2 regions of the Tenacibaculum sp. Ill genome follow, and region 2 is predicted to be linked to the other one. Evidence: riboswitches for the same ligand, from Rfam matches in the RefSeq annotation. Region 2 holds a riboswitch; the other holds the start of a gene.
The links. Region 2 has a riboswitch for cobalamin ahead of metE (5-methyltetrahydropteroyltriglutamate--homocysteine S-methyltransferase). Riboswitches for the same ligand answer to the same signal wherever they lie in the genome.
Positions count from the first base shown of each region.

Region 1: another riboswitch for cobalamin. It lies ahead of ACTPNM_RS10365 (TonB-dependent receptor plug domain-containing protein); the one in region 2 lies ahead of metE (5-methyltetrahydropteroyltriglutamate--homocysteine S-methyltransferase).

Region 1 covers NZ_JBPSCW010000002.1:2,213,929-2,230,771, reverse strand. The annotation lists gene ACTPNM_RS10425 (DUF4252 domain-containing protein) at 1-303, shown strand, start outside; gene ACTPNM_RS10420 (M1 family aminopeptidase) at 423-2,870, shown strand; gene ACTPNM_RS10415 (hypothetical protein) at 2,955-4,151, shown strand; gene ACTPNM_RS10410 (hypothetical protein) at 4,215-4,451, shown strand; gene ACTPNM_RS10405 (alpha-ketoglutarate-dependent dioxygenase AlkB family protein) at 4,525-5,133, shown strand; gene ACTPNM_RS10400 (mechanosensitive ion channel family protein) at 5,160-6,077, opposite strand; gene ACTPNM_RS10395 (ABC transporter substrate-binding protein) at 6,189-7,301, opposite strand; gene cobC (alpha-ribazole phosphatase) at 7,314-7,841, opposite strand; gene ACTPNM_RS10385 (adenosylcobinamide-GDP ribazoletransferase) at 7,826-8,596, opposite strand; gene cobT (nicotinate-nucleotide--dimethylbenzimidazole phosphoribosyltransferase) at 8,599-9,636, opposite strand; gene ACTPNM_RS10375 (bifunctional adenosylcobinamide kinase/adenosylcobinamide-phosphate guanylyltransferase) at 9,640-10,143, opposite strand; gene ACTPNM_RS10370 (ABC transporter substrate-binding protein) at 10,245-11,183, shown strand; cobalamin riboswitch at 11,193-11,387, shown strand; gene ACTPNM_RS10365 (TonB-dependent receptor plug domain-containing protein) at 11,419-13,299, shown strand; gene ACTPNM_RS10360 (YncE family protein) at 13,304-14,389, shown strand; gene ACTPNM_RS10355 (thiol-disulfide oxidoreductase DCC family protein) at 14,455-14,868, opposite strand; gene ACTPNM_RS10350 (ABC transporter ATP-binding protein) at 15,018-15,722, shown strand; gene ACTPNM_RS10345 (ABC transporter permease) at 15,725-16,843, shown strand, end outside.
Region 2 covers NZ_JBPSCW010000002.1:970,521-987,363, forward strand. The annotation lists gene ACTPNM_RS04630 (DUF6146 family protein) at 1-310, opposite strand, end outside; gene ACTPNM_RS04635 (DNA-3-methyladenine glycosylase I) at 410-970, shown strand; gene ACTPNM_RS04640 (dipeptidyl-peptidase 3 family protein) at 1,017-3,050, shown strand; gene ACTPNM_RS04645 (ion channel) at 3,139-4,059, shown strand; gene ACTPNM_RS04650 (hypothetical protein) at 4,062-4,274, opposite strand; gene ACTPNM_RS04655 (SDR family NAD(P)-dependent oxidoreductase) at 4,314-5,045, shown strand; gene ACTPNM_RS04660 (hypothetical protein) at 5,106-5,273, opposite strand; gene ACTPNM_RS04665 (hypothetical protein) at 5,433-5,819, shown strand; gene ACTPNM_RS04670 (TlpA family protein disulfide reductase) at 5,865-6,767, opposite strand; gene ACTPNM_RS04675 (branched-chain amino acid aminotransferase) at 6,835-7,884, opposite strand; gene ACTPNM_RS04680 (DUF4920 domain-containing protein) at 8,005-8,517, shown strand; gene ACTPNM_RS04685 (hypothetical protein) at 8,517-8,936, shown strand; gene mnmD (tRNA (5-methylaminomethyl-2-thiouridine)(34)-methyltransferase MnmD) at 8,944-9,603, shown strand; gene ACTPNM_RS04695 (tRNA1(Val) (adenine(37)-N6)-methyltransferase) at 9,821-10,540, shown strand; gene ACTPNM_RS04700 (acyl-CoA thioesterase) at 10,577-10,990, opposite strand; gene metE (5-methyltetrahydropteroyltriglutamate--homocysteine S-methyltransferase) at 11,053-13,380, opposite strand; cobalamin riboswitch at 13,567-13,753, opposite strand; gene ACTPNM_RS04710 (DJ-1/PfpI family protein) at 13,863-14,618, opposite strand; gene ACTPNM_RS04715 (NAD(P)/FAD-dependent oxidoreductase) at 14,626-15,900, opposite strand; gene ACTPNM_RS04720 (Crp/Fnr family transcriptional regulator) at 15,983-16,552, opposite strand; gene ACTPNM_RS04725 (saccharopine dehydrogenase family protein) at 16,665-16,843, opposite strand, start outside.

The DNA of each region.
Region 1 (16,843 bases), 1.2 Mb from region 2:
AAAGAGAAGTTAAAGTCTATCTTTAAAAAGTCGAGTTATAAAGAATTAATGAAATTCAAAAAAGATGGAGCTAATGCAGCAATCTACTATTCTGGAGATGCTGATGCTATTGACGAAATCGTAGCTTTTGGTTATGGTAAAGAAATGGGAGTGGGAGTTGCTCGTGTTCTAGGAGAAAACATGAATGTAGGAAAGATTATGGAAATGATGCAAAAAGCTAAGATGGATGCAGGAAATTTAGATTTAAAGCAATTTAAAATGATTTTTGACGAAAAGCACAGCTCTTCAGAAGAAACAGAATAAAAATTAGTATTGAAAATATAAAGAAGCCATCAGATGATCTGATGGCTTTTTTCTTTTTAACGGCTCATTAACAAGCCTCCCAATAGAATTTCATATTTTTGAACTCTAAACAAAAACATATGAAATTTAACAAACTCCTTGTTTTTATCGCTGTTTTCTTTACAGCAAGCCTATTTTCCCAATCAAAGAAAGTTTATAGAGCTGAAAGAGATAAAGTTCATAACTTAATTCATACGAAGTTAAAAGTAGATTTTAACTTTCAAGAAAAGGAAATGAATGGGGAAGAATGGGTAACCTTAACAACACATTTTTATGAAACAGATAAGGTAACGTTAGATGCTAAAGCAATGGTTATTCATAAAGTAACGATGAATAATCAACCACTAGAGTATAATTATGATGATTATGAGTTAATTATTAACTTACCTCGTACATATAAGCGAAACGAAGAGTTTACACTATATATTAAGTATACAGCTCGACCAGAAAAGGTTAAACAAAAAGGAAGCGCTGCTATTACATCTGCAAAAGGATTATACTTTATTAATCCAACAGGTTTTGATAAAAATAAACCAACCCAAATTTGGACGCAAGGAGAAACCGAAGCAAGTAGTTGTTGGTTTCCAACGATTGATGCTCCAAACCAAAAGACATCACAAGAAATTTATATTACTGTTCCACAAAAGTATGTAACACTTTCTAACGGGAAATTAGAAAAGCAAACTACCAACGCTAATGGTACTCGTACTGATTATTGGAATTTTACTCAAAAACACGCTCCGTATTTATTTTTTATGGGAGTAGGAGAGTATGAAGTAATCAAAGATAAATACAAAGATATTTCTGTAGATTATTATGTAGAGAAGGAGTATGCTCCGTATGCAAAAGATATTTTTGGAAATACTCCCGAAATGTTGGCTTTCTTCTCAAAAATTACAGGAATAGAATATCCGTGGAATAAATATGCACAAATTGTAGGACGTGATTATGTAAGTGGAGCAATGGAGAATACTACTGCTGTAATTCATGGGGAAAGAGCCTACCAAACTCCAGGACAATTAATTGACGAAAATGTACAAGAAAACACAATTGCACACGAAGCTTTTCATCATTGGTTTGGCGATTTAGTAACTACAGAGAGTTGGAGTAATTTAACTGTGAACGAAAGTTTTGCTAATTACAGCGAGTATTTATGGTTAGAGCATAAATATGGAAAAGATGAAGCAGACACACATTTGTTTGAAGATATTGAAGGTTATAAAAACGGACAAAACTATGATAAGCATTTAGTTCGTTTTTATTATGATGATAAAGAAGATATGTTTGATGCGGTTAGCTATAACAAAGGAGGGGCTATTTTACACATGTTACGTAATTATTTAGGTGACGATGCTTTTTATGAAGGATTAAACACCTATTTAACAGATAATAAATACGGAACGGGAGAAGCGCATCAATTACGTTTAGCTTTTGAAAAAGTAAGTGGTAAAGACTTAAACTGGTTTTTTAATCAGTGGTATTTTAATAGTGGGCACCCGAAGTTGTCAATTTCTTATGATTTTAATGAACTAAGAAAAACAGTAACGGTGAATATTATTCAATCTCAAATGAATGAATTTAAATTCCCGTTTGCAATTGATGTTTTTGAAGGAAGTAAGCGTACACGCCATACTGTGTTTGTAGAAGGTAGAGATGCCTCATTTACCTTTCCTTTTACCAAACAACCAGATTTAATCCAAGTAAATGCTGATGGAGTATTACTGTGTGATATCAACGAGAATAAAGTATTGAGTGATTATATTCATCAATTAAAGTATGCTGAAAACTACGTGCATAAGAGGGAAGCTTTGTTAGAAGTAGCAAAACATCAAGATGATAAAAAAGCGTTTAATGCTGTTGCAGATGCTCTGAATAATGACTTTTATAAGATTAGAATTTTAGCCTTAGAAAACATTAATTTAATCAATAAATATTCAAAAAAGAATGTGATTGATCAAATTATGAAAATCGCTCAAAACGATCCAAAAACGTTGGTACAAGCTGCGGCAATTGAAACGTTAGGAAAGTTAACAGATCCAGCATTAAAGCCGGTATTTGAAAAAGGGCTAGAAAGTAAATCATATTCTGTATTAGGAAAGTCGTTGGTAGGAATGTATTATATCGATAAGCAGTTGGCCATTCAAAAATCAAAAACGTTGCCTTTAGCAGTTAAAAAGATTATTGCAACACCTTTAACGCGTATTTATTTAGAAGAAAATGATGATGAAGAGTTAAGTTTTATTGCAAGTAATGTAATGTCTGGAATGTTTTTAAGTCCGAACAAGAAAATTCAATCATTGTATAAAAAAGCATTTGATAAGATTGGAAAAAGTAATAATACAGAGGCAATTCAAAATCTATCTGACGATATTGTAGCTAAAGGACTTCAATACAAACAATATAACTTTGATCAGGTAGGAGTTAACTTATTACGTCAAATGGCACAAATGCAAAAATCTAACAAACCATCCAATAAAGAAAAGCATCTTAAAGTTATTCAAATAGCTATGGCGAAGCTACTTGAATAAATAGTATAATTTCATAAAGTTTAAGTTAAAAAGAATACTTAGTTTTGGCACAATAATTGAATTTTCTTGCGAAACTTAAACTTTATGAGAAAAACTACTTTACTACTTATTTTATCGGTACTAGTATTGGCATCTTGTAGTAGTGTAAAAACTACTGAGAAAGCCCTTAATACTGGTAATTATGACAAGGCAATTTCATTATCTATTGAAAAGTTAGCCAAAAACAAAACAAAAGAAAAGAATCAGCCGCATGTGCTAATGCTTCAGGAAGCTTTTAGAAAAGCAACAGATAGAGATTTAGACAGAATTTCTTTTTTAGAGAAAGAGCAAAATCCTGAAAACTTTGAAACAATTTACACGTTATATCAACGTCTTAATAACAGGCAAGAGCGAATAAAACCATTATTGCCATTACGAATTTTGTCTTCTGGTAGAAATGCCAAGTTTAAACTTGTTAATTATTCTGATAGAATTCTTGCTGCAAAAGAAAACTATGCTGGTTACTTGTACGAAAATGGTGTAGCCTTGCTAAATGAAGGAGATAGAAATAAGATTAACTACAGAAGAGCTTTTGATGAATTAAGACACTTGGATAAAATTAGTCCTAATTACAGAGATACAAGAAGCTTAATAGAAGAGGCACATGCTAAAGGAATTGATTATGTACATGTTTCTGTTAGAAATAGAACAGATCAAATAATTCCTAGAAGACTAGAAAGAGATTTATTGGCTATTGATACCTATGGATTGAATGATTTATGGACACAATATCACGCTAAAAAGGATAGAAATATTCGTTATGACTTTGATTTAGAGTTAGATTTTAGAGATATTATGATTTCTCCTGAACAAGTTCATGAAAAGGAAGTTATTAAAGAAAGACGCATAAAAGATGGGTTTAAGTATTTACGAGATAATAACGGAAACTATGTAAAAGATAGTTTAGGAAATAAAATAAAAGTAGATAAGTTTAAAAGAGTACGTTGTACGTTTTATCAGTTTACACAATTTAAGAGTAGTAAAGTTACGGGAGTTGTGAAGTATATAGACAATAGAACAAACCAGTTATTACAACGATTCCCTATACAAAGCGAATTTGTTTTTGAACACATTTATGCTGATTATGATGGAGACAGAAGAGCGTTGGATAAATCATTTATAGATTTACTTGATGAAACATCGGTAGAATTTCCTTCTAATGAGCAAATGGTGTACGATACAGGGACAGATTTAAAACAGAAACTCAAGCATATTATCACACGAAATAAGTTTAGAAATTAGTTTTGTTGCGGATTAGTTACTTTTTTCTATATTTGAAGGATTAATCCCTAAATTTTATTAAATATGAAAATTACAACATTAATTTTTAGTTTTATTTTAATCCCTTTGTTAGCAAATCAAACTACTTTAAAGAGTAAAGAATCAAAGGGTAAAGACTCAAAAGTTACTATTTGCCACGTACCACCAGGAAATCCTAGTAACGTTCATTCGATAACTATTAGCAGAAAAGCTTTAAAAGCGCATTTAGCTCATGGTGATTATTTTGGTTTTTGTGGTACAGGAAGTCAACCAGGTATGTAAATTAAAATAATAAAGTAATTTTTATTAGATTAAAATCTCCTGTTTTAACAGGAGATTTTTTAGTTTTACAACGATGGATTTATTCTCACAATTTGATAATGCCCCTATAAATTTACTACCGAAAGACGGAACTGTAAACTACTACGGAATAGTTTTTTCAAAAGGGGAAGCAGACTTTTATTACGAAGCTTTATTGAATTCTATTGAGTGGCGCAATGATGAAGCTATTATTTTTGGAAAACGAATGGTAACCAAACGAAAAGTAGCTTGGTATGCCGAACAGCCTTTTGAATATTCGTATTCCAACATTACCAAAACAGCCTTACCGTTTACCAAAGAACTATTAGCGTTAAAAGAATTGGTAGAGAAGGAAACCAACGAAACCTATAACTCTTGTTTATTGAATTTATACCACGATGGTTCTGAAGGAATGGCGTGGCATAGTGACGGTGAAAAAGATTTAAAAAAGAATGGAGCGATTGCCTCGTTGAGTTTTGGAGCAGAAAGACGCTTTGGTTTTAAACACAAACAGACCAAAGAAACGGTGTATAAAGTATTGGAACATGGTTCGTTATTAGTAATGAAAGATGAAACCCAAACCTATTGGTTACACCGATTACCACCTACAAAAAAAGTCCACCGACCACGAGTAAACTTAACGTTTAGAACGATTGTGAGGTAGTCTCACAGAAGGTTAGATAAAACAGTTTATTTTTTGCTTTGTGTTGTTTTTTCTCCTTCAAAGTTTACCGTAGGGATTTTTACAATTTCAAATGTCGTGGAAGCTAGAATAACTTTACCATTAGTTTGTTGAATTTTCTTTCCAATCTCGTCGTTCAGAATATGTTTAGTAAATCTTCTTTTCTTGTAATCAACAATATATCTTAAGTTAAACTGAATCCAATTGTCAGTTAGAGTAATAGCAAGAGTTGGATCAACTTGTGCATCTTCTATATAATATTTGTCAACTACATCTTTCCAATCAGAAATCGAAGCATTAACATATTCCGATAGATATTCTTGAGCAACAGAAATTATAATTTTCTTTGCCATTTCAATATCAGAGCCGTAACGAATAGGTAAATTGAATTCATCCCACACAAAGGGAAAATCTTGAGAATAATTATAAACAGGACCTTTAAATACAAAAGCATTACTTAGTTTGACTATTCGACCACTGTAATTATCACTTGAAACCCATTGACCGATTTCCATCATTGTTGTGTAAATACTATCAATATCAATCACATCGCCTTTAATTCCATTGATTTCAATTCTGTCACCTGGTTTGTATACATGTACAAAGAAAATATAAAATGAACCAGCAATACTAAGAAATAACTCCTGTAAAGTGATTGTTATACCGGCTGTTAGAAGACCAATAGCAAGACCAAAATCTTTAATGTTACCCGTGAAGTATGTGATAGTAATAAGGATAGCGAAAAAGTAGCCGATAATTTCAATTCCTTTCTGCGATTTATATCTCAGAGAATTGTCTGGCAGTCGCTTTTTTAGAATCCTTCTTACCCATGTAATAATTGATAAAATCAATATAATCCATACTAAGTATTTAAAGATACTTATAAGAGTGGGGTGTTCAGTAGACCAATATTTTAACTCTCCTATCAATTTCTTCTTTTTTATTACAGACAGTAATTAAGGATATAAGCTTGTTGTAAATAACTTATATCGCTGATAGCTAAGTTAATAGTTTAAAGATTAAGAACCAATCTAAGTTTACTCAACCTCCTTATAAAAAGTCAATTTATATTCAGGTAACAAATTAGGATGCGTAATTTTTATCAAATCTTTCAAAACTAAATCTGGTCGTACAGGAGATAGCTCAAAGTAAATTAAACCACCAGTTTCTCCTTTGTTATGTCCGATAGAAAATATTTTATTATTGACAAACGCATCAAATTCTTTATAATGAATATTAGCAGTAGTTAACTGCTCTTTGGTAGCATACAATCCACAGTTAAACCAAAAATCAGCGTGTTGCCCTTTTTCCAACACACTTTCAAAACTTAACGGTAAACTACCCGTTCCTTTCGTATCTTTCCATAAGTAGTTTAAGTTTGCATCGTTATAAAACGTCGCAATAAAGCTTTCACCTGCAGGTACATTCCATACATCTTTAAACATACTCCCAGATAAAATAGTAGGCTGTTTAGCGCTGTTTTTAGCAATTTCTTTTGCTTTTAGGTATTCCTTTTCTATGTTGTTGAAAATACTGTCTGCTTCCTTTTCTTTTCCGTATAAAGCCCCGAAAAACTTAATCCATTCTGCTCTTCCTAACGGAGTTTCTTCCAGCCAATCTCCATTAAAAATTACAGGAATTCCTGTTTTTTTGATGTTTTGATATAATTTAGTGTTTGGATGTAGGGCGAAACCAATAACTAATTCAGGTTCAATATCAATCAACTTTTCAGTATTCATGTCTTGTTCCAAGCCTAATTCAACAATAAAACCTTCATTAATTCTATTTCTTGTTCTTTTTGAAGAAACATATTTGGTATGCGGAAAACCAACAATAGTGTTTTCAGTATTCAAAAGTTCCAACATCGGCACATGCGTAGTACTGGTAATTACCATTTTTTCGATAGGAACTTTAATTTCTTTTTTAGTAAGGTTGGTTTTGTCGGAAAGGGTGTAAGAAAAATATTCGTGCGAGCTTTGAAAAGCTTTTTTTATGACTAATTTTTTTGCTCCTTTTTCTGAGATGATATCAAAACCTTTGGCATATTTTACAGTGCTTTTAGCAGGCTTCTCTTCAGTAGTTTTTTTAGTTTCTTGTTTACACTGTGTGAACAGAAATAATAAAGAAAAAATAAGTAAATAACGTTTCATAGTAATAAGTTTTTATAAGTGGAAACTAAGGATATCCCCGTAGTTTAGTTTAAGTTCAAATGATTTTTCCAACGGAATATTGTTTGTATACGCCCAAAGACTTCTCATTACACCAGCATGTGTTACAAGTACTACTTTTTGAAGGTTTTTGGCTTTTAATTCGGTTAAAAAATCAGTGGTTCTGTTATGTAAATCGATATAAGACTCGCCATTTTTAGCAGGAGTTTTTACAAAATCGTTCATCCAAATATCGAGTTCTTTTTTATCAATATCGTTCCATTTTTGTAGCTCCCAATCACCAAAATCAAGCTCTTTCAATCGATTATCAAAAATCACCGTGGACGAAAGTTTTTCAGCTAAAAGTTTACAACGTCGTAAGGGACTGCTATAATACGTTACACCAGAATCGTTAACAGGAGCTTTTTTAAGAATAGTACTAACTTCCTCCTCAAAACTAGAGGTAACGTCAATATCTGCCTGACCATAGCATATACCCTTGGCAATATCTGGTGTGGTATGTCGTACTAAAATAACTTCCATAAAGCGAGCAGACTTAGATAAAAAACAATTTCAGCTACTTGTTGTAAAGCACCCGCGCAATCTCCTGTTTGACCTCCAATCCATTTTTTAAAGAAATGTCCCATATATAAATAGGTAACAAGTAATGGAAATAAGACTAAAAGCACTATTGGTTTTTGAAAGAAAAACAGCGGTACTATTCCAAAAATAGCAGATATAAGTAGCGATTTGCTACTCATTTGTTTGGTAGTTGGTTTTATTTTAGAGCTATCAATATCTCTTACATAATCATGTGTATACAATAAAACCGTGGCGATAAATCGGCTAATACTATGTCCTGAGATAATTACTAAAATTAAATTAACGGATAGGCTTTGTAAATGATATAGAGCTAAAAACTTTATAGCTAGGATGAAGATCAAACCACTAACTCCAAAAGTTCCAAGTCTGGAATCTTTCATAATGGTTAAAATCTTTTCTTTGGTCCACCCGCCACCAAAACCATCGCAAACATCGGCAAATCCATCTTCATGAAAAGCTCCTGTAATCCAAATAGAACTAATCATGCTGATTACAATAGCAATATCCGTAGGAAAAATATAAGAAGAAGTGAAGTAGGCTAGTGCTGCAATGCTTCCAACTACAATTCCTACTAAAGAAAAATAACGACTACTCTTATTGAGTATTTCAGGAGAATGATCTACCCATTTAGGACACGGAATTCGTGTGAAAAATAATATAGCAGTTAAAAAATAATGAATTTGTCTTTTTATCATAACTAGGCTTCGCTAATATTGGCACTTTTAAAAGTAGCCATTTCGTTTAAAAAGTTTACACTCGATTGAATAATAGGAAATGCAACCGCACAACCTGTACCTTCACCTAAACGTAAACCTAAGTTTAAAAGAGGTTCAGCATTTAAAAATGCTAACATTTTTTGATGACCTTGTTCACCTGAATTATGACAGAAAATACAATAGTCTAGAATATTAGAATCCATTGCATGAGCTGCTAATAGGGCAGAAGTAACAATAAAACCATCAATAAGTAAGGTCATTTTTAAAGAAGCGGCTTCTAACATAGCACCACACATCATTACAATTTCAAATCCGCCAAAAGCAGTTAAGGCTTCCATAGGTGTTGAAATAGAATCGGCATGTAACTTATAAACCTCACGTAATGTGTCGATTTTTGTTTGTAGTCCTTTATCATCAACTCCAGTACCTCTACCAACACATTTTTCAATAGGTGTATTGGTAAAATAACTCATTAATAAAGCTCCAGATGAAGTGTTGCTAATTCCCATTTCGCCAAAACCGATAATATTGGAACCTTCACTATATACTTTTCTTACCAATTTTCTTCCTTTTTCCAAAGCTTCTTGACAGTGTTCTAGTGTCATGGCTTTAGTAGTACTATAATCTTGAGTTCCTTTAGCTACTTTAGCATCGGTAAGTTGAGGATGTGCTTCAAAATCAGTATTTACACCAGCATCTACAATGTTTAAAAGAATATTATTTTGTTTACAAAACACATTGATGGCAGCACCTCCTTGCAAAAAGTTAAATACCATCTGCTGTGTAACCTCTTGTGGGTATGGACTCACTTTTCCTGTAGTCGCAATTCCATGATCTCCAGCAAAAACCATAATAGTAGGTTTTGATAGTACAGGTGTAGTTGTATTTTGAATTAACCCAATTTGTAAAGCAATTTTTTCTAAACCTCCTAAAGCACCAACAGGTTTGGTTTTAAAGTTAATTTCTTCTTGAAGTTCGTTTTGTAGTTCTTTTGATAAGGGAGTTATAGTTGTTGTCATGTGTTATTTTAAAGTTAAAGGAAGTCCAGATACCATAAAAGTAGCTTTGTCAGCCAATTTTGCTATGTGTTGATTCGTCCAACCTTGTAGTTGTGTAAATTTTCTTCCAGATTCAGAATTAGCGTGTAATCCCATACCAATTTCATTAGAAATGATGATAATATTGGCGTCAATTTCAACCAATTTGTTTATTTCTTCTTTGGCGATTTCTAGTGCTTTTTCAATATCATATTTTGTGTCTACAAAGAAATTTGTTAGCCACAGTGTTACACAATCGATAACCACAGTTTGTTTTTCAGAAATTACTTTACTTAACCATTTTTCTTCTTCAATAGTGGTCCAACGTTCATCTCTATCAGAAATATGCCTGTCTACTCGTTGTTGAAAATCTTCGTCCCAAATACGAGAAGTTGCTAGGTAAATAGGGGTTTTAGATAAAGATTCTGCTAACTTTTGAGCATAGCTACTTTTACCTGAGCGTTCACCTCCTGAGATATAATATATCATGAAATCGCATTTTATTTTGACACAAAGATTGGAAAGATTTTTAATAAAAAACAAATTAAAATAGAGAACTGTTTATTTTTGCTGAACTAAAACTACGAATTATGACAGTATCTTCTTTTATGCCGGCAGTAACCCAAATGATTTATGATATGGGGTTACAAGATTATTTAAACGGAATTACTTTTGAGTGTCCTGAAGTGGCTTTAAAAGAAAAAGAAGTGGCTGTTCGATATAAGTTGGAAGGAAAAGTACTAACGAGTAAAGAAATAACAGCTATTTTTTCAAAAACAAAGGCAGAAGGAAAAACCTTGTATTATGTAGATGAACCTGTTTTAGAAAGTATAGCACCCGATATTGTTTTTACACAAGATGTGTGTGATGTTTGCCAAATAGATACGGAGTCTGTGGCAAAATCGGCTTATAAACTCCCGAAGGTTCCAGAGTTAATTTCTATTACACCAAACTCTTTAGAAGACGTTTTTGATAATGCATTAACCATTGCAAAAGCAATGAAGCAAGAAGCAATAGGAGAGGCGTATGTGAAGGGATTAAAAAAACGTATTTACGACATTGTAGATGTGCAACGTGAGCATAAAATACAGTCGAAAAGTGTGATGTTATTAGAGTGGATTGATCCGTTGTTTAACTGCGGACATTGGATTCCCCATCAAATAGGATATGCAGGCGGAATCGATTTATTGTCGCATCCATCAGGAGATAGCATCGTTATTTCTTGGGATAAAATTGTAAAGTATGATCCAGAGGTGTTAATTATTGCTCCTTGTGGATATGGAATCGATAGAACACTAGAAGACATGAAGTTTTTAGAAGAAAGAGAAGAATGGAAGTCTTTGAGAGCTGTAAAGAACAAACAAGTATACATTGCTGACTTTGCTATGTTTACGCAATCTTCTGCGGGTACTTTAGTAGAAGGAGTGGAATGTTTAGCAAAAATGATTCATCCAGATTATTATACACTACCAGAGAACTTAAAAACAAAATTCGCAAAATATCATGATTTGATGGTTGCTAATTTGTAAGAATACTATACATTTGCCGTGATTTTTGGTTTTTCTTTAATCATCTATTGAAGAGAATTAAAAGGGAATTCGGTGTAAAACCGAAGCTGTTCCCGCAACTGTAAGCTATTAAGCTTGTAACAATTACTCAAACCACTGTTTTTTAAATGGGAAGGTATGTTGCAAGACGCAAGCCAGGAGACCTGCCAATTATTATAATTTAATTAAAACTTTCGGGATAAAAGTTTAATGTATAATGAAGAAAATAATAACAATATTCATACTGTTTTTTACAATTAATCTTTTTTCTCAAAAGGATACTATAACTGTTAATAAATTAAAAGAAGTAATAGTTAATGGTAAGAGAAATGTAGAGAAAAAACGTATTGCTACGAAAGAATTAAAGATTGGAGTTAAAGAACAAGCTAAAAACCCTATCAATTTAACGAACCTCTTACGATATAATAGTCCAATAGCCTTTAGAGATTATGGTAATGGAGGGGTGAGTACAGCTCGTTTCAGAGGGACATCGGCTTCAAATACGTTGGTGTTATGGAATGGAGTTCCTATAAATGCTGTAGGAAGTGGACAAACAGACTTTAATGCATTGTCTGCGAGTATAAGCGATAATATAGTTGTGCAAAGTGGTGGAAATAGTACAGAGTATGGTTCAGGAGCCATAGGAGGAACGGTACACTTGAAAGATGAGTTGTTGTTTAAAAAACATCAAGACTTTCAATTGTTTACTTCTTACGGAAGTTACAATACAACGTCTAATTTCTTTAAAAGTTCAGCAGGAACAGGTAAGTGGAATATAAAATTAGCATCTACGTTTAATTATTCCGATAATGATTATACATATATTGATGGACGTTATAAAGATAGTGAAGGTAATTTACTAACTAATGAAAATGGTAAGTATAAAAACTATGGAGTTAATTTTGTCATAGGTTATAAGTTTAGTCCTGTAAACTCTTTATCGTTTTATTCGACTGCTTACTACGGAAATCGTTTGTTCTCTGATGGGTTGCCAAACCCGTCTGCAGGGAGTGAACGAAATGAAGATTTTAATCAAAGAAACTTACTACAGTGGAAGTATGCGTTTTCTTCTCAATTTAAACAAGAGTTAAATCTAGCTTACTTAACTCAAAAATATAGGTATTATGGAGATAAAGATGCTGAAAATTATAGTTTTGGAAAATCTAAAACAGCGTTAGTTAATCATTCCTTAACCTATAAACCATCAAATATCTTATCGTTTAACTACAAAACGATGTTTGAAAATATTAATGGTGAAAATTCAGATATAAATACTAAAGAGAGAAACTCTTTAGCGTTTATAGGTAGTATTAAATATCAACCTATTGAAAAATTAATAACAAGTATACAAGCAAGAAAAGAAATAAACTCTGATTTTGATGTGCCTATTTCTTTATTTGCAGGAGGAGAATATAGATTAACTAATCAATTAAACATTCTAGCCAATTTTTCAACAAATTATAGAGTTCCTACTTATAATGAAATGTATTGGCCTGTTGTAGGAAACTTAGGTTTAATACCTGAAAGCTCTAAGCAAGGAGAATTAGGAGCTTCTTTTAAAAATAAAAGCTTAAACATAACATCTACATTGTTTTATATCTATATAAATGATAAAATTTTGTGGTTACCAACAGGAGGTAGTAATTTATGGAGACCAAGAAACGTAAATGATGTAATAAATAAAGGCGTAGAAACTTTTGTAAGTTATAAGAAGGAAATAGGAGAACATACTATTGATTTTTCTTCCAACTATACGTTTACCTTGGCAGAAAATACAGAAACTAAAAAAACACTTCCTTATGCACCCGAGCATCTTTTAAACTTTAATGTAAATTATAATTATAAAAGGTTTAACTTTTTTATACAAAGTTTACATCAAAGTAAGGTATATACTAATGAAACAAACTTAGATTTTTATTCATTAGATCCAGTACATGTTCAAAATGCAGGAGTAGTCTTTAATTTATCTACAAAACAAACAAAACTTCCAACATTAGGATTTACACTAAATAATATATTTAATAAAGTGTATTATTTCTCAAACTTACGTCCTATGCCTGGAACAAATTTTAATATCAATTTAAATTATAAATTTTAAACCAATGAAAATAACAAAACTACTTTTACAGCTTTTTTTAGTAAGTATAGTTCTTACTTCTTGTTCTAGTGACGATAAAATAGTTGAAGTAATAAGAGACAAATACGATGATGGTATAATAATCAGTTCAGAAGGAAATTTCGGAAACAAAGATGGTTCCGTAGCTTATGTGGATAATTCTTTATCAACTGTTGCTACTAATTTTATTTATACAGGTAAAAATAATGCACAATTAGGAGGTTTAATTCAATCTATCACATTTACAGATACAGATGCTTATATCATTTTAAATGATGTTAATACTATTGTAGTGGTTGACAGAATTACCTTTGAGAAAAAGACAGAAATTAATACAGGGCTAGGGAATCCTAGATACATGACTATTGTTAATGGTAAAGGATATGTTACGAATTGGGGGGATGGAGCAAATGAGAACGATGACTATCTGGCTATTATTGATATCGAAACAAATACTATTGAAGAGAATACAATTTCACTAGCTAATGGTGTGGAACAAATTGTAAGTAGAAATAATAAGTTATATATCTCGCATAAAGGAGGGTGGTCATCTAATAATATTGTTTCTGTAGTAGATTTAAACAATAATAATGCTGTTTCAACAGTAACAGTAAAAGATAATCCTGATGAAATAGTATTTGATAATTCAGGGAACTTAATTGTTTTATCAGAAGGAAAGCCTCTTACTTATAATGATGATTATACAGAAGTATTAACATCAACGACTTCTTCAATAAGTTTTATAAACACTTCTACTAATGAAGTTACAAAAGAAATGGTGTTTCCAGAAAACAAAAGAGCAACATACTTAACACAATCAGAAGGTAAACTTTACTACTACCAAGGTGATACAGACAAAGTTTATAGTATTAGTGAAACTGCTACTGAATTAGCTGATGATGGAATAAGTGTAGGTTCTATTTATGGTATGAATGTAAAAGGAAATGAATTATTTACTGTAAAGTATGAATTTACAAAATTGAGTAAGCTTTTAGTTTATGATATAAATACAAAATCAGAAGTTTACTCTTCACCTGTTGGTTTAGGAGCTTCAAAAATTTATTTTAATTAAGTTGTCCCCCAGTAAACAGGGAAATATTGCTATGAATAAGCTCACCAACTTGGTGAGCTTACTTTTTATAAAAACTTTTCTTGTATTTCTTTAGAAGGAGTCATGCACGCTTCTTTTTTACCAAACCATTTATAACGATTTTTAGCAATATAATCGTATACAATATTTCTAAGCCCTTCAGGAAGAATCCAAAAAACTTGAGTTAACTTCCAAATTCCGCCAAAATCATTCATAATTTTTAAAGCCGCTGATGATTTAATATCATAAGCCACATTTGGTTCATATAAAATAATAGAATCAACTTTAGAAGTATCAATACCCAGATATTGTGTGATTTCTTTTCCTATGTCTGATTGAAGGGAAGTAAATAGAAACATATTTTTAGTGTCATACTTTATAACCTTTAACACACTATCGTTGCAAAAATTACACACACCATCAAACAAAATCACTTTTTTATTGCTAGGTAAATTGTTCATATTTAGTTTTTTGTAAAAAATTAAGCGCTAACTTGTAACATTAATCAAAATTAAGCGTCTTGTAAGAAAGTAAATAATGATTTAACAATAATTTATTAGTAGATTAGAGAAATTAGTATTTATTTTTATTTTAAAAATTAACTAACACTATGATTCGAATAGAAAATCTTCACAAATCTTACCCTATAGGAAAAGATTCACTTCATGTTTTAAAAGGGCTAGATTTACACATAAAAGAAGGGGAATTTGTGTCTATTATGGGATCTTCAGGGTCTGGAAAATCTACCTTATTAAATATTGTAGGTTTATTAGATACACATGATGAAGGAAAATATTACTTAAATGGGCAGTTAATAGAAAATTTAAATGAAAAAAAAGCTGCAGTATTACGTAACAAGTTTTTAGGATTCGTTTTCCAATCATTCAATTTAATTTCCTATAAAACAGCTCTAGAAAATGTTGCTTTACCATTGTATTATAAAGGAGTTGGTAGAAAAGAACGGTTAGAAATAGCTTTAGAATATCTTGAAAAAGTAGGGTTAAAAGAATGGGCTAATCACTTGCCAAATGAGCTTTCTGGAGGTCAAAAGCAACGTGTAGCAATTGCAAGAGCTTTAGCTACCAAACCAAAAGTTGTATTAGCAGATGAGCCTACAGGGGCTTTAGATTCTACAACAACAGATTCGGTAATGGATTTATTAAAAGAAATTAACGATGAAGGAATGACTGTTTTTGTAATTACACACGAGGAAGAAGTAGCAGCACAGACTAATAGAGTTGTTCGTTTAAAAGATGGAGTTATAATTAGTGATGAGTTAACAGAAGCGGCAACAAATAAAGCAAAAGCAATTTAATTATGTTTGATTTAGATCGCTGGAGAGAAATATTTCAAAGTATTGGTAAAAATAAGTTGCGTTCTGTTTTATCAGGATTCACCGTAGCTTTCGCTATTTTACTATTTACGCTATTATTCGGAATTGTATCAGGTTTACAAAATCAGTTTAAATCTGCTTTTGTAGATGATGCAACCAATGCTATGTTTGTAAGAGTGTGGAAAACATCAAAACCTTATAAAGGATTACAAACAGGAAGAAGAATTCAATTAAAAAATAAAGACTTTGATTACGTTAAAGACGAATATGAAAACAAAATTCAACATTTAACGGCACGAATATACAAAAGCGTAAATATTACCTACAAGAACAATCAAAATAATTATCAATTACGTGCAGTCCATCCAGATCATCAGTTTTTAGAAAAAACAATTATTGATGAAGGAAGATATATTAACGACTTAGACTTAAAAGACAAGTCTAAAGTAATTGTAATTGGTAGACTTGTAAAGCAAGATTTATTTGGAGAAAAACCAGCTTTAGGAAAAAGGGTAAACGTTGATGGAATTTCATATAAAGTAGTCGGAATATTTTCTGATAAAGGAGGAGATAATGAAGAAAGATTGACTTACATGCCTGTAACAACTGCGCAAAAGTTATATGGAAACAACGATTACATCAGTCAAATTAATATAGGATATGACCCTAAGTTAAATCTTGACCAAGCCATTACATTTGGTAATCGACTAGAGAGAGATTTACGTAAAAAGTTAGACATTCACCCAGATGATCAAAGTGCTTTATCTGTAAGAAACATGGCGGAAGCAAATAAAGGGATCAATCAATTTATGTTTGCATTGTATTTCATTGTCATATTTGTAGGTTCAGGAACTTTAATTGCAGGAATTATTGGTATCAGTAATATTATGATTTTTGTTATTAAAGAGCGTACCAAAGAATTCGGAATTCGTAAAGCATTAGGTGCAAAACCATCTTCAATTATTGGTATGGTAATTCAAGAATCTATTTTAATAACCACAATAGCAGGGTACTTAGGTTTAAGTTTAGGAACTTACATTTTAAGTGCTATTGGAGATAGTTTAGAAAAATACTTTATAAAAGATCCAAGTGTAAGTCCAGGA
Region 2 (16,843 bases):
TATTTTCATAAATGTTTGAATTAAATTGTAGAGGATTTCTAGCTCGATAATTCCATGTATTTACATAAAGGCGGTTTTTATTTTCGAGATATTGTTGTGAGTAAAAGCCTTCTGGTTTAGCAATACTGTTTAAATATGCAGTAAAACCAGGGTCTATAATTATAATTTCATATTCTAGACTATCATTAGCAATTATAACAGGTTCCTCTTTTTGTTGAGTGTTTGAAGCATTTTTTATAGGAGTAGAACTACAAGACCATGACAAAATTCCGATAATGCTAAGAAATATAATGCGTTGTAAGGTTTTCATAATCAGTATGATTTGTAATTATAAAAGTGCAAAAATTATTCCATTTTTAATTGATTTTTAACTTGTTTAACAGTAATTTTCAGCATTAAATAATAGAAAATGAAGAAAAGGTGTTTTTGGGTTAGTGATGACCCATTATATATTGAGTATCATGATAATGAATGGGGAGTACCCGTATATGATGATGATAAATTGTTTGAGTTTTTAATATTAGAAACCTTTCAAGCAGGTTTAAGTTGGATTACAGTTTTAAAGAAAAGAGAAAACTTTAGGAAGGCATTTGATAATTTTGATTATAAAGAAATAGCAAAATACTCTGAAGAAAAATATGAAGAGTTGCTTCAAGATGCAGGGATTATAAGAAATAAACTAAAAATTAAAGCAACTATAACCAATGCTCAGGCTTTTATGAAGGTGCAAGAAGAGTTTGGGACGTTTTCAAAATACATTTGGGGTTTTACAAATGGTAAACCAATAACAAATAAGTTTGAAAAGAAGGAAGAGGTTCCGGCTACCACAGAGCTTTCTGATACTATTTCAAAAGATTTAAAAAAACGTGGATTTAAGTTTGTAGGCTCAACGGTAATTTATGCACACATGCAAGCAACAGGAATGATAAATGACCATACAACGGACTGTTTTAGATACCATGAAGTTTAAATTTCGTAATTTTAGCACTCAAAAAAATAAATTAAAAACTATATAAATGAAACTAAAACAAATGCTTTGTGTGTTTGCAGCAGCAGGAGTATTAACTTCTTGTGGTGTAGATGCAAAAAAAGAGCCTAAAGTAGTAGAAAAAAAGGCAAAAGAGTTTGAGTATGTTGTTGAGCAATTTGCTGATATAAAAGTATTACGCTATCAAATTCCTGGGTTTGATGAGTTAACACTAAAAGAAAAGAAGTTAGTGTACTATTTAACTCAGGCTGGTTTATCTGGACGTGACATTATGTGGGATCAAAACTACCGTCATAACCTTGAAATTAGAGCAGCTTTAGAAAATATCAATAATAACTTTAAAGGAGATAAAGAAAGAGAAGATTTTAAAGCGTTTACAACTTATTTAAAAAGAGTATGGTTTTCAAACGGAATTCACCATCATTACTCTAACGATAAGTTAAAACCTACATTTTCTAAAGAATATTTAGAAACGTTATTAAAAGAAACTAATACTGAGTTATCTGCTGAAGCATTAGACGTTATTTTCAATGATAAAGATGTTAAAAAAGTAAACAAGAAAGCAGGAGTTGATAATGTATTAGCATCAGCAGTAAATTTTTACGGAGCTGATATTACTAGTAAAGATGTAGAAGATTTTTATGCGAAAGCTGATAAAGGACCAGAAGGACAACCAATTGAGGCTGGATTAAATTCTAAATTAGTTCGTGAAGATGGAAAGCTAGTTGAAAAAGTGTGGAAGTCTGGTGGAATGTACGGACAAGCAATAGATAAAATTATTTATTGGTTAGAAAAAGCTAAAGAAGTAGCAGAAAACGAAAAGCAAGCCAAAACATTAGAGTTGTTAATCGAATACTATAAAACAGGAGATTTACATACTTGGGATGAGTATGCAATTGCTTGGGTAGAATCTACAGAAGGAAACATTGATTGGATTAATGGTTTTATTGAAGTTTATAATGATCCTAAAGGGTACAGAGGTTCGTACGAAACAATCGTACAAATCAAAGACTTTGATATGTCTAAAAAAATGAAAGTATTATCAGACAATGCACAGTGGTTTGAAGATAATTCTCCGTTAGATCCAAGTCACAAAAAGAAAGATGTTGTAGGAGTATCATATAAAACAGTAAATGTTGCAGGTGAAGCAGGAGATGCGTCGCCAAGTACTCCAATTGGAGTGAATTTACCAAACAATAACTGGATTCGTCAACAACACGGTTCTAAATCAGTATCGTTAGGAAATATTATAGGTTCATATAATAATGCAGGAGGAACTGGACGTTTAAAAGAATTTGCTAACGATCAAGAAGAAATCGATTTAGAAATTAAGTATGGTAAGTTAGCAGATAAATTACACACAGCATTACATGAGGTAATCGGACATGCTTCAGGTGTAATTAATGAAGGAATTGGGCAGCCAAAAGAAACTTTAAAAAATTATGCTTCTACAATGGAAGAGGGTAGAGCAGATTTAGTTGGGCTGTATTATTTAATGGATCCTAAATTACAAGAATTAGGATTAGTTGATGACTGGCAAAAAGTTGGTAAAGCTGCTTATGACGGTTATATCAGAAATGGATTAATGACTCAGTTAATCAGAATTAACTTAGGAGATGATATTGAAGAAGACCACATGGTAAACCGTCAATGGGTTTCAGCTTGGGCTTTTGAACAAGGAGCAAAAGATAATGTAATTGAAAAAGTTACTAAAGATGGTAAGACATATTATAATATCAACGATTATGAGAAACTTCGTGAGATATTTGGACGTTTATTAAAAGAGGCGCAAAGAATTAAATCTGAAGGAGATTTTGAAGCGGCAAAAGCATTAGTAGAAGGTTACGGAGTAAAAGTAGATCAAGATATTCATAAAGAAGTTTTAGATCGTAATGCACAGTTTACATCTGCTCCTTACAGCGGATTTGTAAATCCTGTATTAGAGCCAGTAACAGATGCTGATGGAAACATCACTGATATTAAAATCAAGCAACCAGAAACTTTTGAAGAGCAAATGAACTTCTATGCTAAAAACTATAACTTCTTACCAGTAAAAAACTAAGAAATTAAGTTTTAAAATAGTTGAAAATATCAAAACCGATTCTGATTAGAATCGGTTTTGTATTTTTAGAGGGATTAATAAAAGATAAATGGCAAAAAAAGTAAAAGATCCTGGTTTAGGTTATAGCTCCAGTAGTAATGCTCAAAGAATAATAAATGCAGATGGTAGTTCTAATGTTGTTCATGCAAACAGAAGATTTGGAGCTGATGACTTGTATGCTTTTTTTATAGAATTACCGTGGTGGCAATTTTTTGTATTTATCCTCATTGGGTATTCTTTATTGAATATTCTTTTTGCATTTGTATATGTGTTTATTGGGATAGAACAAATAACACCTTCAAAAGGCAATTTTTTTGACGATCTTTTAAATGGATTTTTCTTTAGTGCACAAACCCTAACAACAGTAGGGTATGGAGGAATCGCTCCTAAAGGTATTGCAGCAAATGTTATTGCAGCTTTTGAGGCAATGATTGGATTGTTGAGTTTTTCTTTTATTACAGGATTGTTATATGGGCGTTTTTCAAAAGCAAAAGCATCTATCCGTTTTAGTGAAAATTTAATTTTAAGAGATTTTAAAGAAGGTAGAGCATTAATGTTTAGGTTAATGAATCGTCGTAAAACAGTAATGATAGAGCCAGAAATAACTGTAACATTATCCCTTTCAGAAAAAAAAATGAATGGAGAATACAAACGACAATTTTTTGAACTCAAATTAGAAAGAAGTAAAATTATGTATTTGCCTACCGTATGGACAGTTGTACATGAAATAAATGAGAAAAGTCCGTTACATAAATATTCAAACAAAGAAATAAGTGAATTAAACGGAGTTCTTTACGTTTTAATGCAATATCATGAAGAATCTTTTGGGCAAAAAGTATATCAAATTACTTCGTACAATTTCTCTTCTCTTGAAGTAGATGTGAAGTATACATCATCATTTTATTTCGATGAAGAAGGTAATACTGTATTAGATCACTCAAAATTAAGTGAAATATCAAAAATGAATTAGAATTACCTTGTTAGTAGTTTTGATAAGAATAATAATGCAATTACTACTGCAATTCCTATTGCCACATAAATAGCTGCATTTTGATAATATTTCTTATTGTTTTTAGCATCCTTTTTGTAGCTAAAAAACATCAAAATAATAAAAGCTATTACAAATAAACTAGCAAAAATGATTCTGCCCGTAGTAAACATTTTAGCAGCAATAAGTATAAACATAAAATTGTATTTTTAGCAAAGTTAAAGAATGATTTTAGAATGGAGAAAACTAAAACAGCAATTATTTTTGGAGGTACTTCAGGTATTGGAAAAGGGCTTGTAGAAAAACTAATACAAGAAAATTATATTGTAGCAGTAATGGGTAGAAGGTTCGAAAAACTAGAAGAGCTGAAGAAAAAACATCCAAGTCAAGTACTCATTAAGCAAAATGATATACAGCAAGTAGATGAGGTTGAAAAAGTGTTTAATGAGATAGTAGAAGAATTAGGAGAAGTTCATTTAGTGATACAATCTTCAGGAGTTGGTTTTGTAAACCCAAAGTTGAACTGGGATAAACAAGAACAAACCATAAACACGAATGTTTTAGGAGTAACAAAACTATATGCTTTAGCTTATAAATTATTTAAAAAACAAGGTTTTGGTCATTTAGTCGGTATTTCTTCTATCGCTTCACTACGTGGAAATAGAGCAGCACCAGATTATTTCTCTTCTAAAGCATATCAAAAAGCGTATTTAGAGAGTTTGTATATCAAAACAAAATCTATTAAAACAAAAAAAGTTTTTATTACAGATATCCGTCCGGGGTTTGTTGATACAGCAATGGCTTTAGGTGATGGTGTTTTTTGGATGGTTCCTCTAGAAAAAGCAGTTAATCAAATTTATGCAGCAATAAAACGAAAAAAAAGAGTAGCTTATATCTCAAAAAGATGGAGGTTAATAGCTTGGGTATTAAAAATAGTACCAGCAAGAATTTTAAAAATGGCAACATAATACTTTAGATAAGTTAAAATGTAAACAAAAAAGCGAAACAAGTCCGCTTTTTTATTAATTCTAACAGTAACCAGAGCCTATCTCGTATTGTTCACCACATAAGTAACAATATCCATTGTAATAAGTTGGGGCAGAACTACAAGGTAAAGGTCGACCTGTACCACCGTTTATTAATTTTTGTTCAGTTTTGTTTAGGGCCGAACCTAATTTAGAAATCTCTTTTAACATAATTTAAATTTTTTGATTTTCTCAAAGTTAAACAACTTAAAATATATAAAGGAAGAAAAAAAACTAAAAAAAGTATGGTAAAACCATAAAATTTGTCAAATGATGATATAAATAAAAACATTATTGACTAATAACTATTGAATTAAAATCATAACTATAATGAAAAAAAGAATTGAAGCAGTACATGAATTTCATAGTGTATTTGGGTTAGGTATAAAAAATGAACCAACAGCGAATATTGGAGAAGAACGAAACTTACTTCGTTTTAATTTAATGAAAGAAGAAAATGAAGAGTATTTAGAAGCTGCTCAAAATAATGATTTGGTTGAGGTAGCAGATGCTTTAGGAGATATGCTGTATATTTTATGTGGAACGATAATAGAACATGGAATGCAACATAAAATTGAGGAAGTTTTCAATGAAATTCAACGAAGTAATATGAGTAAATTAGGTGAAGATGGTAAGCCTATTTACCGTGAAGATGGAAAAGTGTTGAAAGGACCTAATTACTTTAAGCCAAACATTAAAGAAATTTTAGATAAATAAAAAAAGCTCCTCATTGAGGAGCTTTTTTACATTTTGTTTTTCTGTTTATTTACCCATAATTCTTTCTAATTCTGATGTTAATGTTTTTACATTACTAACCATTTTAATAATAATACCATTAGCATCTACAATTAAATGAGTAGGATATTGTTTTACTTTTAGTTTTTTAGCCATATAATCCTTTTGTTCAGGAATAGTTGGGTATTTAAACTCTTTAGTTTCTAAAAACTCAACAAGCTCATCTTTTTTATCAAAAGCCAAACTAACAAACTCTATTTTATCATCTTTGTATTTGTCTACAAGTTCATTTAATTCAGGAAACTCTTCAACACATACTTTACAAGTAATAAACCAACATTTAATTACTAACAATTTTCCTTTTGTATCCGCTTTATTGTGTGCTTTACCTTTTAAATCAACAAAATTGTAATCAGGAAGTTTTTTACCCTCCATTTTAAAATATTGATGTGCTATTGAAGCTTTACTAACAATTGATTTTTTAATTTTTTCGTCTGCAGAATCATCAATACCTGTAAGTTGATATTGTACTTTACCATCTTTTTCAGATTTAACAGGGATGTAAGCACCAGTACGAAGCAAGGTTAAAAAGATTCCTTTTTCCATAACAGCTCCCTCATCATCTAAAGGAATAAAAGTAGACATTAAATCAATGTTTTCCTTTGTGTAAGATTCCCAGTTGTCAAAACTTTTCTGAATATTTTCAGTGTCAATAGAACCTGAGTTAGCTGAAGATTCATTAACAGTTAAGTTTTCTTCAGGATCTTCCTCTTCTTCCTCAGAAGAAGTTTCTACAGGAGCAGTAACCTCACTACTTTGAGCTATGATATTATTTTCATTTTCTAATGAATCAGAATAAAAATCTAATCCAAAAAATGAAATAGCAAAACCAACTCCTATCGATAATAAAGCAGGTATAATATTTCTCATTTCTTTAGAATTTTTTGTTAAAATAACCTAATTCTGTTTACTAATATAGCTTTTTTAAATGAAATGATTAAATTTTAACTCTCCAGTTATGCTTATCCTCTAATTTGTTGTACTGAATATTAAGTAGTTTTTCTTTAAAGAAAGAAGCATAAGAATCACCTATTTCAGGTAGTTCAAAAGAATCATTTTGATGTTTAAAACCTTTTATAGGGTTAATTACAGCAGCAGTACCAGAACCAAAAATTTCTTTTAGCTCCCCTTTTTTTGCTGCTTCTTTAATTTCAGCAACCGACACTCTTCTTACTTCAGTGTCTATATCATAATCTTTTGCAAGCTGAATGATTGATTTACGAGTAACTCCATCTAAAATACGATCATTAGTTGGGGCAGTTACAAGTTTGTCTCCTATTCTAAAAAAGATATTCATAGTACCAGCTTCTTCAAGATACTCATGTGTATTAGCATCTGTCCAAACAATTTGTTGATACCCTTCTTTATGTGCTAAACTGGTAGGATAAAACTGTGCTGCATAGTTACCAGCAGCTTTTGCGAATCCAACACCTCCATCGGCAGAACGACTATACTTTTCAGCAAAAAGAACACGAACCTCACCTGCGTAATATGCTTGAGCAGGCGAACAAATAATAATAAATTTGTATTCCTCAGCAGGAGAAGCAGCGATTGCACCTTCAGAAGCAATAATAAATGGGCGGATATATAATGAGTTTCCAATACCCTTTTTAATCCAAGCATTGTCTAACTCAAGAAGTTTTTTTAATCCTTCAAAAAATACGTTTTCAGGAACAGGAGGCATCGCTAAGCGAGCACCAGATTTATTAATTCTATGAAAGTTTTCATCTGGACGAAATAAAAACACATCATCATTATCATCTTTGTAAGCTTTCATTCCTTCAAAAACAGCTTGTCCGTAATGAAAAACTCTAGCCGAAGGTTCGAAAGATAAAGGTCCGTAAGGCATAATTTTAGGTGTTTTCCATTCTCCGTCGGCAAAATCACAGACTAACATATGGTCAGTAAAAGTGCGACCAAATGCTAAGTTGTTAAAATCTACTTTATCTATTTTTGACTCTTTTATAAGCTCAATATCAATATTCATTGTGTTGTTGTTTTTAGAAGTGCCACGAAGATACGAAATCTAGTGGTATATTTTAAGTTTAGCACCTTGCTAGAAGAAATATAATTATATTTGTTGAATGTTAATTTTAAAATTTTGAAAATGAAAAGACTACTAGTTTTTGCTATGGTTTTGAGCATAGCATTTATTTCTTGTAAGGTTGAAAAAAAGAATGAAACCCCTGATGTAAACAATGCTAAAGAACAAAAAGTAGAATATGCATCATTTGGAGAAGAAATTTCAGACGGAGAAGCTATTTCTGCTAAAGAAATGCGAGCTAAATTCAAAAATTTAAAAAAAGGAGATACCCTAAACATAAAATTCGCTTCAACAATTAATGAGGTATGTAAGAAAAAGGGATGTTGGATGAAGTTAGATTTGGGCGAAGAACAAGAATCAATGGTACGTTTTAAAGATTATGGTTTTTTTATGCCTTTAAATGCAGATAATAAAGAGGTGATAGTAAATGGTAAAGCTTTTGTTACTGAGATTTCTGTAGATGAATTACAACATTATGCTAAAGACGCAGGAAAATCGGAAGAAGAGATAGCAAAAATTACAGAACCAAAATATACTTATGCTTTTGAGGCAGATGGAGTATTAATGAAGAAATAATGAAACAATTAATTATTGTTTTATTGATGTCTTTGGCGCTTTTTTCTTGTAAAGAGAAAAAGGAAGAACAAAAAGAAGAACTTATTATGTATCAATCTTCAGAAATGGCAGCTTTAATGAATGCTATGTATGAAGGAAATATGACAATTAAGAATAAGATTCTAGAAGGAGAATCAATAGGTGAATTTCCTGAAAATTACTTGAATATTCACTCTGCAGTTTTAACTGATCCAGCAGATAGGAATGTAAGTTTTGAAGCTTTTTCAAAACAGTATATTCAAAATTTACAGCAAGTGTATTCGGGATCAAAAGATTCTTTAAAACAAAATTTTAACCAAGCAGTAAACAGTTGTATTGCTTGTCATAAAACAACTTGCACAGGGCCAATACCAAGAATTAAAAAGTTACTGATTAAATAGTTTAGTTATAAAACGAGAAATTATCATAACGTCCGATGGTTCCACAACCATTCATTTACCAGATTGGAATGAGCAATATCATTCTAAGCATGGCGCAATACAAGAGGCATATCATGTATTTATTAGAAATGGACTAAAGTATGTAGATACTAAAAGTGTTTCTATTTTAGAAATAGGTTTTGGTACAGGACTCAATTGTTTTATTACGCTTTTAGAAGCAGATAGAAATATTGATTACGTTGGTGTTGAAGCTTATCCAGTAGCCAAGGAAGAAGTAGATAAACTGAATTATGTTTCAGAGTTAGAGGCAGGTGACAAACAAGACCTTTTTGATAAAATTCACGAAGTTTCTTGGGAAGAAAAGCACAATATTACTCCCAATTTTTCATTGACTAAGCGTAAACAGTTTTTTACTGAAATTACTGATGAAAATCAATTTGATTTGATTTATTTTGATGCCTTTGGAGCAAGAGTACAACCTGACTTGTGGACAGAAGATATTTTTAGAATTATGTTTGCTGCGTTAAAACCAGAAGGGGTTTTAGTAACTTACTCAGCTAAAGGAAGTGTACGACGAGCAATGCAAGCAGTAGGGTTTGATGTAGAGCGCTTACCTGGGCCTCCAGGAAAAAGAGAAATGTTACGAGCTACGAAAGTAGGCGAGTAATATTCAGCGTAGCTAAAAGCTTTGTAGAACTAAAGTTAGGAAGTAATACTTTAAGTAATCGAGGTAAAAATTAGAAAACAAACAGATGGAGTTTAAAAGACGTTTCGGTAATCGAAAAAGAGGAAATCCTAAAAGAGGATTATTCTTAGTAATTTTATTAATTATTGTATTGTATTTGTTTTTCAATGCAGAAAAAATCCTTGGAAGATTTTTATAAATGAAACCATTTCAATTTAAAGAGTTTGCGGTACATCAAGATAAAACGGCAATGAAAGTTGGTACCGATGCAGTATTGTTAGGAGCATGGTGTAATTTAGGAGATTATCCAGATACAATGCTAGATGTTGGTTCTGGTACAGGTGTTATTTCATTAATGTTAGCACAACGAAGTGACGCCATGACGATTGATGCGGTAGAGGTGGATGGAGATGCTTATGAACAAACTGTAGAGAATTTTGAGCAATCAGATTGGGGGGATAGGCTCTTTTGTTACAATGCTTCTTTTGTAGAATTTGCAGAAGAAATGTCTGAGGAAGAAGAAGAGTATGATATAATTGTATCCAACCCACCATTTTATACCGATAACTACGAAACAGAAGATGTTGCGAGAAATAAAGCACGATTTACGAGTTCGTTGTCTTTTGAAGACTTATTAAAAGGAGTGAGTGAAATATTGTCCGAAAATGGAAGATTTTCAACCATTATACCATTCAAAGAAGAAGAAAGCTTTATTGAACTAGCTAAAAAGTATAAATTATACTTAAACAGAGTTTGTCGAGTAAAAGGAACTCCTACTACTGAAGTCAAACGTAGTTTATTAGAGCTATCGTTTACTGAAAGTTCTATACAAGAAGAAGAATTAATTATAGAAACACAAAGGCACCAGTATACTGATGCCTATATTAATCTTACGAAAGATTTTTATTTGAAAATGTAATTTTTAGCGGATAATTTAATGTTAACTAAGCTCTTGTTATGAACAATGTAGTTCTTCTTTATCTGTTTTTATAACAGCAATAGGGTTTTTATTTTCATCAATAGCAACAAAGGTAAACTCACCCTCAATGGCTTTTTCTCTATGTTGAGAGTACATCTGTTCAGTAAAAATTTTAACGGTAACTTTTAAGCTTTTGTTACCTATGTAACTCACTTTTCCTACTAATTCAATAATAGTTCCAGCAGGAATAGGCTTTTTAAAATCAATTTTATCACTACTTACGGTTACAACTTTTTGTCTGCAAAACCGTGTTGCAGTAATAAAAGCAACTTCATCCATTAATTGCATGGCAGTTCCTCCGAACAGTGTATCATAATGATTGGTAGTATTTGGGAATACAGCTTTGAAAATTCGTGTTTCCGATTGTGCTATTTTTTCTTCAGTGGTCATTTTTTATTTCTTTAGTATGATTAGTGCCCGAACATGATAGTATTCAGGCACTTTTTAAACCATTATTGATTTACAGTTTCTAAGGTGTTATTATTGTAGCTTAATGAAGCTTCTTTTGCGGATGAAACCATAGCAAGTAATGCTTTTTCAGTTTCGTCCCAATGTCTAGTTTTAAGACCGCAATCTGGATTTACCCAAAGTTGAGAAGCTGGAATAACTTTTTGAGCTTTGTGTAGTAACTCAACCATTTCTTCTTTTGAAGGAACTCTAGGTGAATGAATGTCATAAACTCCTGGACCAATTTCATTTGGATATTTAAAATCAGCAAAAGCATTTAACAACTCCATTTGAGATCGTGAACATTCAATTGTTATCACATCAGCATCCATATCAGCGATGTTTTGAATAATGTCGTTAAACTCTGAATAACACATGTGCGTGTGTATTTGTGTAGCATCATCTACACCACATGATGAAATTTTAAAAGCTTCAACAGCCCATCTTAAATAATTTTCCCAGCCTGATTTTCGTAAAGGAAGTCCTTCTCTTATAGCTGGTTCATCAATTTGAATAATTCGGATACCTGCTTTTTCAAGATCAGCAACTTCATCGCGAATAGCTAATGCAATTTGTTTACAAGTAACTGAGCGAGGTTGATCATCACGAACAAACGACCATTGTAAAATAGTAACTGGGCCAGTTAACATACCTTTAATCCATTTGTCAGTTAAAGATTGAGCATATTGCGACCAATAAACAGTCATTGGATGAGGTCGGTAAACATCGCCATAAATAATAGGAGGTTTTACACAACGACTACCATAACTTTGAACCCAACCTTTTTTAGTAAAAGTAACTCCAGCAAGCTGTTCTCCAAAATACTCTACCATGTCATTTCGTTCATATTCACCATGAACTAATACATCAAGACCTATTTTTTCTTGCCATTGAATGGTCTTTTGAGTTTCCTTTTTAAGTAAATATCTATATTCTTCACTACTTAAATTTCCCTTTTTATACTGAGCTCTCCAGCTTCTTACTTCTTTGGTTTGAGGGAATGAACCAATGGTTGTGGTAGGGAATAACGGTAAGTTTAATACTTTTTCTTGTGCTTCTTTACGAACCGAAAAGTCATTTTTTCTTTGAGAATCTAATTTAGTAACAGCTTCAACACGCTGTTTTACATCATTGTGATGAATTAATGTAGAAGATTTTCTACTAGCTATAGCTTTTTTGTTTTCTTCAAAAGCAGTTAAAACAGTTTCATCATTCGTACTTTCAGATAACTTTTTTAACAAATTTACCTCTGCGAGTTTTTGTTTAGCGAAAGCAAGCCATTGTTTAATTTGGCTGTCTAAAGATGTCTCTAAATCTAAATCACATGGAGAATGTAATAAGGAACAAGAAGGAGCTATAAAAACTCTGTCAGAACCTAATTTATCAGTAGCTTTTTGAATAAGTTGCAAGGACTTTTCAAAATCATTTTTCCAAATATTTCTACCATCTACAATACCTAATGATAAAGTTTTATCTTCAGAAAGCGTGTTTAATAAATCATCTAATTGTTCTTCACAACGAACTAAATCAATGTGTAAAGCGTCTATAGGAAGTGTATTAGCTAATAAGAGATTATCTTTTAAACCTTCAAAGTAAGTCGTAACTATAAACTTTAGTCTAGGGAACTTTTTTCTAATCTCATTATAGACAAATTGATATGTTTCTGTGGCTTTTTCGTTTAAATCTAATGCTAAAAAAGGTTCGTCAAATTGAATCCATTCAGCGCCTTGTATTTGAAGCTCTTGTAAAATTTCAATATAAACAGGAAGTAGTTTTGAGGCTAAATCTAACTTATCAAAACCTTCCTCTTTTTCTTTACCTAAAAGAAGGTAACTAACTAAACCGATAATTACAGGCTTGGCATTAATGCCTGCTTGTTTAGCTCCAACAAATTCATTAATAATTTTGTTAGAAAATAGCTCGAATTCTTGATTTTTATAAAACTCTGGAACGATGTAATGGTAGTTTGTGTCAAACCATTTAGTCATTTCCATAGCAGTGATATCAAGATCATCTTTTTGATACCCTCTTGCCATGGCAAAATAAAGATCCAGTTCCGAGTTTGAAGTTTTTAAAGCTACTTCATTGTAACGTTTAGGAATTGCACCAACAGTAAGTGTCATATCTAACACCTGATCGTAATAAGAAAAATCATTACAAGGAATAAGGTCTATTCCTGCTTCTTGTTGTGTTTTCCAGTTTTGTTGACAGATGTTTCTTCCTGTTTCAAGAAGTTCCTGTAAACTAGTTTTGCCCGACCAATATTGCTCGCAGGCTTTTTTGAGTTCTCTGTTGCTACCTATACGCGGATAGCCAAGAATGTGCGTTTGCATTTCTTTTTAACTTTTATAATTAAACATTAATTTTAAAAGCTCTTTTAGATGCTTCGCAATGCTAAAAACGATGTGATGTTTGAGGAGGAATAATGACATACTAAAAAAGCACAGCATTTCATAAGCGAAAGTGTGCGTTAAAAATATATCATCGGTATGACTCAAAAGCTTCAAATCGCGAAAGCATTGTCAATATCCGAATAGGCAGGTCTCCTGACTTATAACAGTTTTTATCATCCTTCCCGCTTATGGCAGTGGATATACTAGGATAAAAACCTTTGGTGTGTTACTTACAGTTGCGCGACAGTTCGTGATTTGCACACGATTCCCTATTAATCTACAGCTAAGTAAAACCTTTCCGGTTGATGAAGTATGTAAAGAACTTATCGGGGTAAATGTATGTATTATTTTTTTAGAACTGGTAATAAAAAAAGCATCAGTATACTGATGCTTCTTGAGTTTTAACAAGATTTTAAATTTTGTTATTTTTCCCAGTTTTTAAGTTGATCCAGATATAAGTAGCTTTCAATAAATTTTCTATGTTCAGTATTTGTCATGATTTCGAGTAGTTCTAAAGCTGAAATATAACTTGCTAAATTTCCGTTTGAAGATAAAAATTTACCATCTTTAATAAAAGTTACCAAGCTGTCGTTTTGAACTTTTAAATTAGGGTAATCTTTTTGTAGTTGCTCACCACCACCAATCCATGTTACAATTTTATGACCATCAGCTATACCAGATTTACCAATTAAATTAGCACCAGCACAATTACTAACAGTGTATTGGGTCTCTTGATTTTTTGTTTTTATAAAATCTACAACTTTATTGTTGTGTACTTGTGCGTACATGTCGTAAGCACTTGGTACAAATAAAGCTGCTAGTTTAGGACAATTATCAAAAGTATAGTCAGGAACAAAATGCATTCCTTCTTCAGTAGTAATTGGTTTAGCTGTTTCAGCTATAGTAACTACATTAAAAAGTTGTTTGCCTTTTTTGTCTACTTTACCAAAAACATCAGACGTTGCTATAACTTCTCCTTGTAAAACTCCGTTAAACATTAAAAGTCCAATAGTTGGTAGATCAGGATTAAATGGTTTTAGGTGTTTAGTTAGTGTATCAGTTGGAGATAGAACTTGTTCAACTTTTTCAGCTTTGTTATCTGTTTTCGATTTTTCTGAATTACAACAAATAGTAATAATTGTAAAAATTAGTAGTGTGATAATACTTAAATTTTTCATGCGTATTTTATTTAGTATCTCTTTGAGTAGGTTTAATTATCATTCTAAAATATTGGTCTTTGTATATGTAGTAGCCTAGCCAGTTGTATAGAGTTCTTACTTTGTTTTTAAAGTTTACAAGACCCATGATATGTACAAAAATCCAAATTAGCCAAGCAACAAAACCTTTTAAGGATTGTTTTTGACCAGGGAAGTCAAGTACAGCCTTATTTCGTCCAATGATAGCTAAAGATCCTTTGTCGTTGTACTGGAAAGTTTTCCAGTTATCATCTTTCCTTTTAAGGTTTTTAGCTAAGTTCTTTGCCTGCTGTAATGCCGGTTGCGCTAATTGTGGGTGTCCGTTAGGATAGTTTTTATCACCTAAGATTAAGGCGCAGTCACCTAAAGCATAGATGTTATCATATGAGTGTACAAGGTTAAACTGATTTGTTTTTAGTCTTCTACCAGGACCAAAGCTTTCTTTTGAAAAGCCATCAAATGTTTTTGCAGATACACCAGCTGCCCATATAAGGTTTTTAGTATGTATTTCTTCTCCGTTTGATAAATACACGGTTTCGCCATCAAAGTCATTAACCATTGTATTCATTGTTAGCTTAACACCTAGTTCACTTAATTTTTTAGAAGTGTATTCTTGTGCTTTTTTAGACATTGGAGCTAAAACAGAATTTTGGCCATCAATAAGATGTATTTCTCCAAAGTCATTTTTGTCTAGTTCGGGGTAATCTTTTATGATGATAGAAGTTTTTATTTCAGACAAAATTCCTGAAAGTTCAACTCCAGTAGGTCCAGCTCCTGCAATTACAAAAGTTAAACACTTTTTTCTTTCCTCTGGATTGTGGATTCTAGTAGCACGATCAAATCGAGTTAAAATTACATTTCTAAGAGATAAGGCATCACTAATAGTTTTCATAGGTAAACTATACTTTTGAATGCTTTTATTTCCAAAAAAATTAGTCTCTGTACCGGTAGCCATTACTAAGATATCATACTCTATATCTCCATTACTTACCACAATTTTGTTTTCTTCTGGGACAACTTTTTCAAGGGTGCCAAGTCGAAAACGGGCGTTTTTAAATTTTCTTAAAATTTTTCTGAATGGATAGCTAATTGCAGATGGCTCCATAAAACCTGTGGATACTTGGTAGATTAAAGGAGGAAAGAAATTGTAGTTGTTACTATCTACTAGAATAATCTGATAATTTTCTGAATTTCCTAATCCTTTTATAAGTTCTAATCCAGCAAAACCGCCGCCAACAACGACGATTTTTTTCATATTTTTCATAATGCTATTATGCCCTTAAATTAATATAAGTACAAAGGTAGTTAAGAAGATTTCAGTAAAAAATAAACTAGCTTAAGAAATGTTATTTTCTTTTAATTTCACTTAAGTATTCAGGGGTTAACCCTAAAAAGCTGGCTAATGAATATTGAGGAACTCGTTGTACAAACTCTGGGAAGTCTTCTCTAAATCTAAAAAACATTTCTTCCTTAGAGTAGCTATTTACGTATTTTAAGCGCATTAAAGCAGCTCCGTAAGCTGTTTCATAGATGCTTCTAAAATATTTTTCTAGTAATGGGAATTTGCTTAATAATTCATTGTATTTCGAAAAGGAGATTGATAAAACTATAGAGTTTTCAACTGCCTCTACAGTAAAGTTAGAGCGTTTTTGATTTTGAAAAGCTAAAAAATCAGTTAGCCACCAATTTTCCAAAGCAAACTGTGTAGTTTTTTTGTGGCCTAAATCATCAATAAAATATAATTGTAAACAACCTTTAGCAACAAAAAATAGTTTATCACAACGGTTACTTGTTGGTAATAAAGTTTCTTTTTTCTTGTAGGACTGACAGTCAAAAAAAGAAAGTATTTGAGTTAGTTCTTTTTCTGAAAGATCTATGTAACTTTTAATATGATTTTTTAAAATGCCTTCAGCCATATCCTAGTGTAGTATTTAAAGGTAAAAATACTAACTTTATAAAGACTCTATTTAGTTTTAAAAGAAAAGGCACCAAATACATTGATGCCTTTTGTGTTAGTTTAGAAAGGTTTTACCCTTTTATACTTTCAGGGTTGTATCCTAAGTAAGGCACTTTTTTTTCAACAAAATTAATTCCGTAATCTTCCAACTCTTTTAAAATTGGTTCGTACACTTCTTTGTTGATTGGTAATTGTACACCAGGAGTTGTAATATCACCATTTAAAATACGCACGGTAGCCATGGCTACAG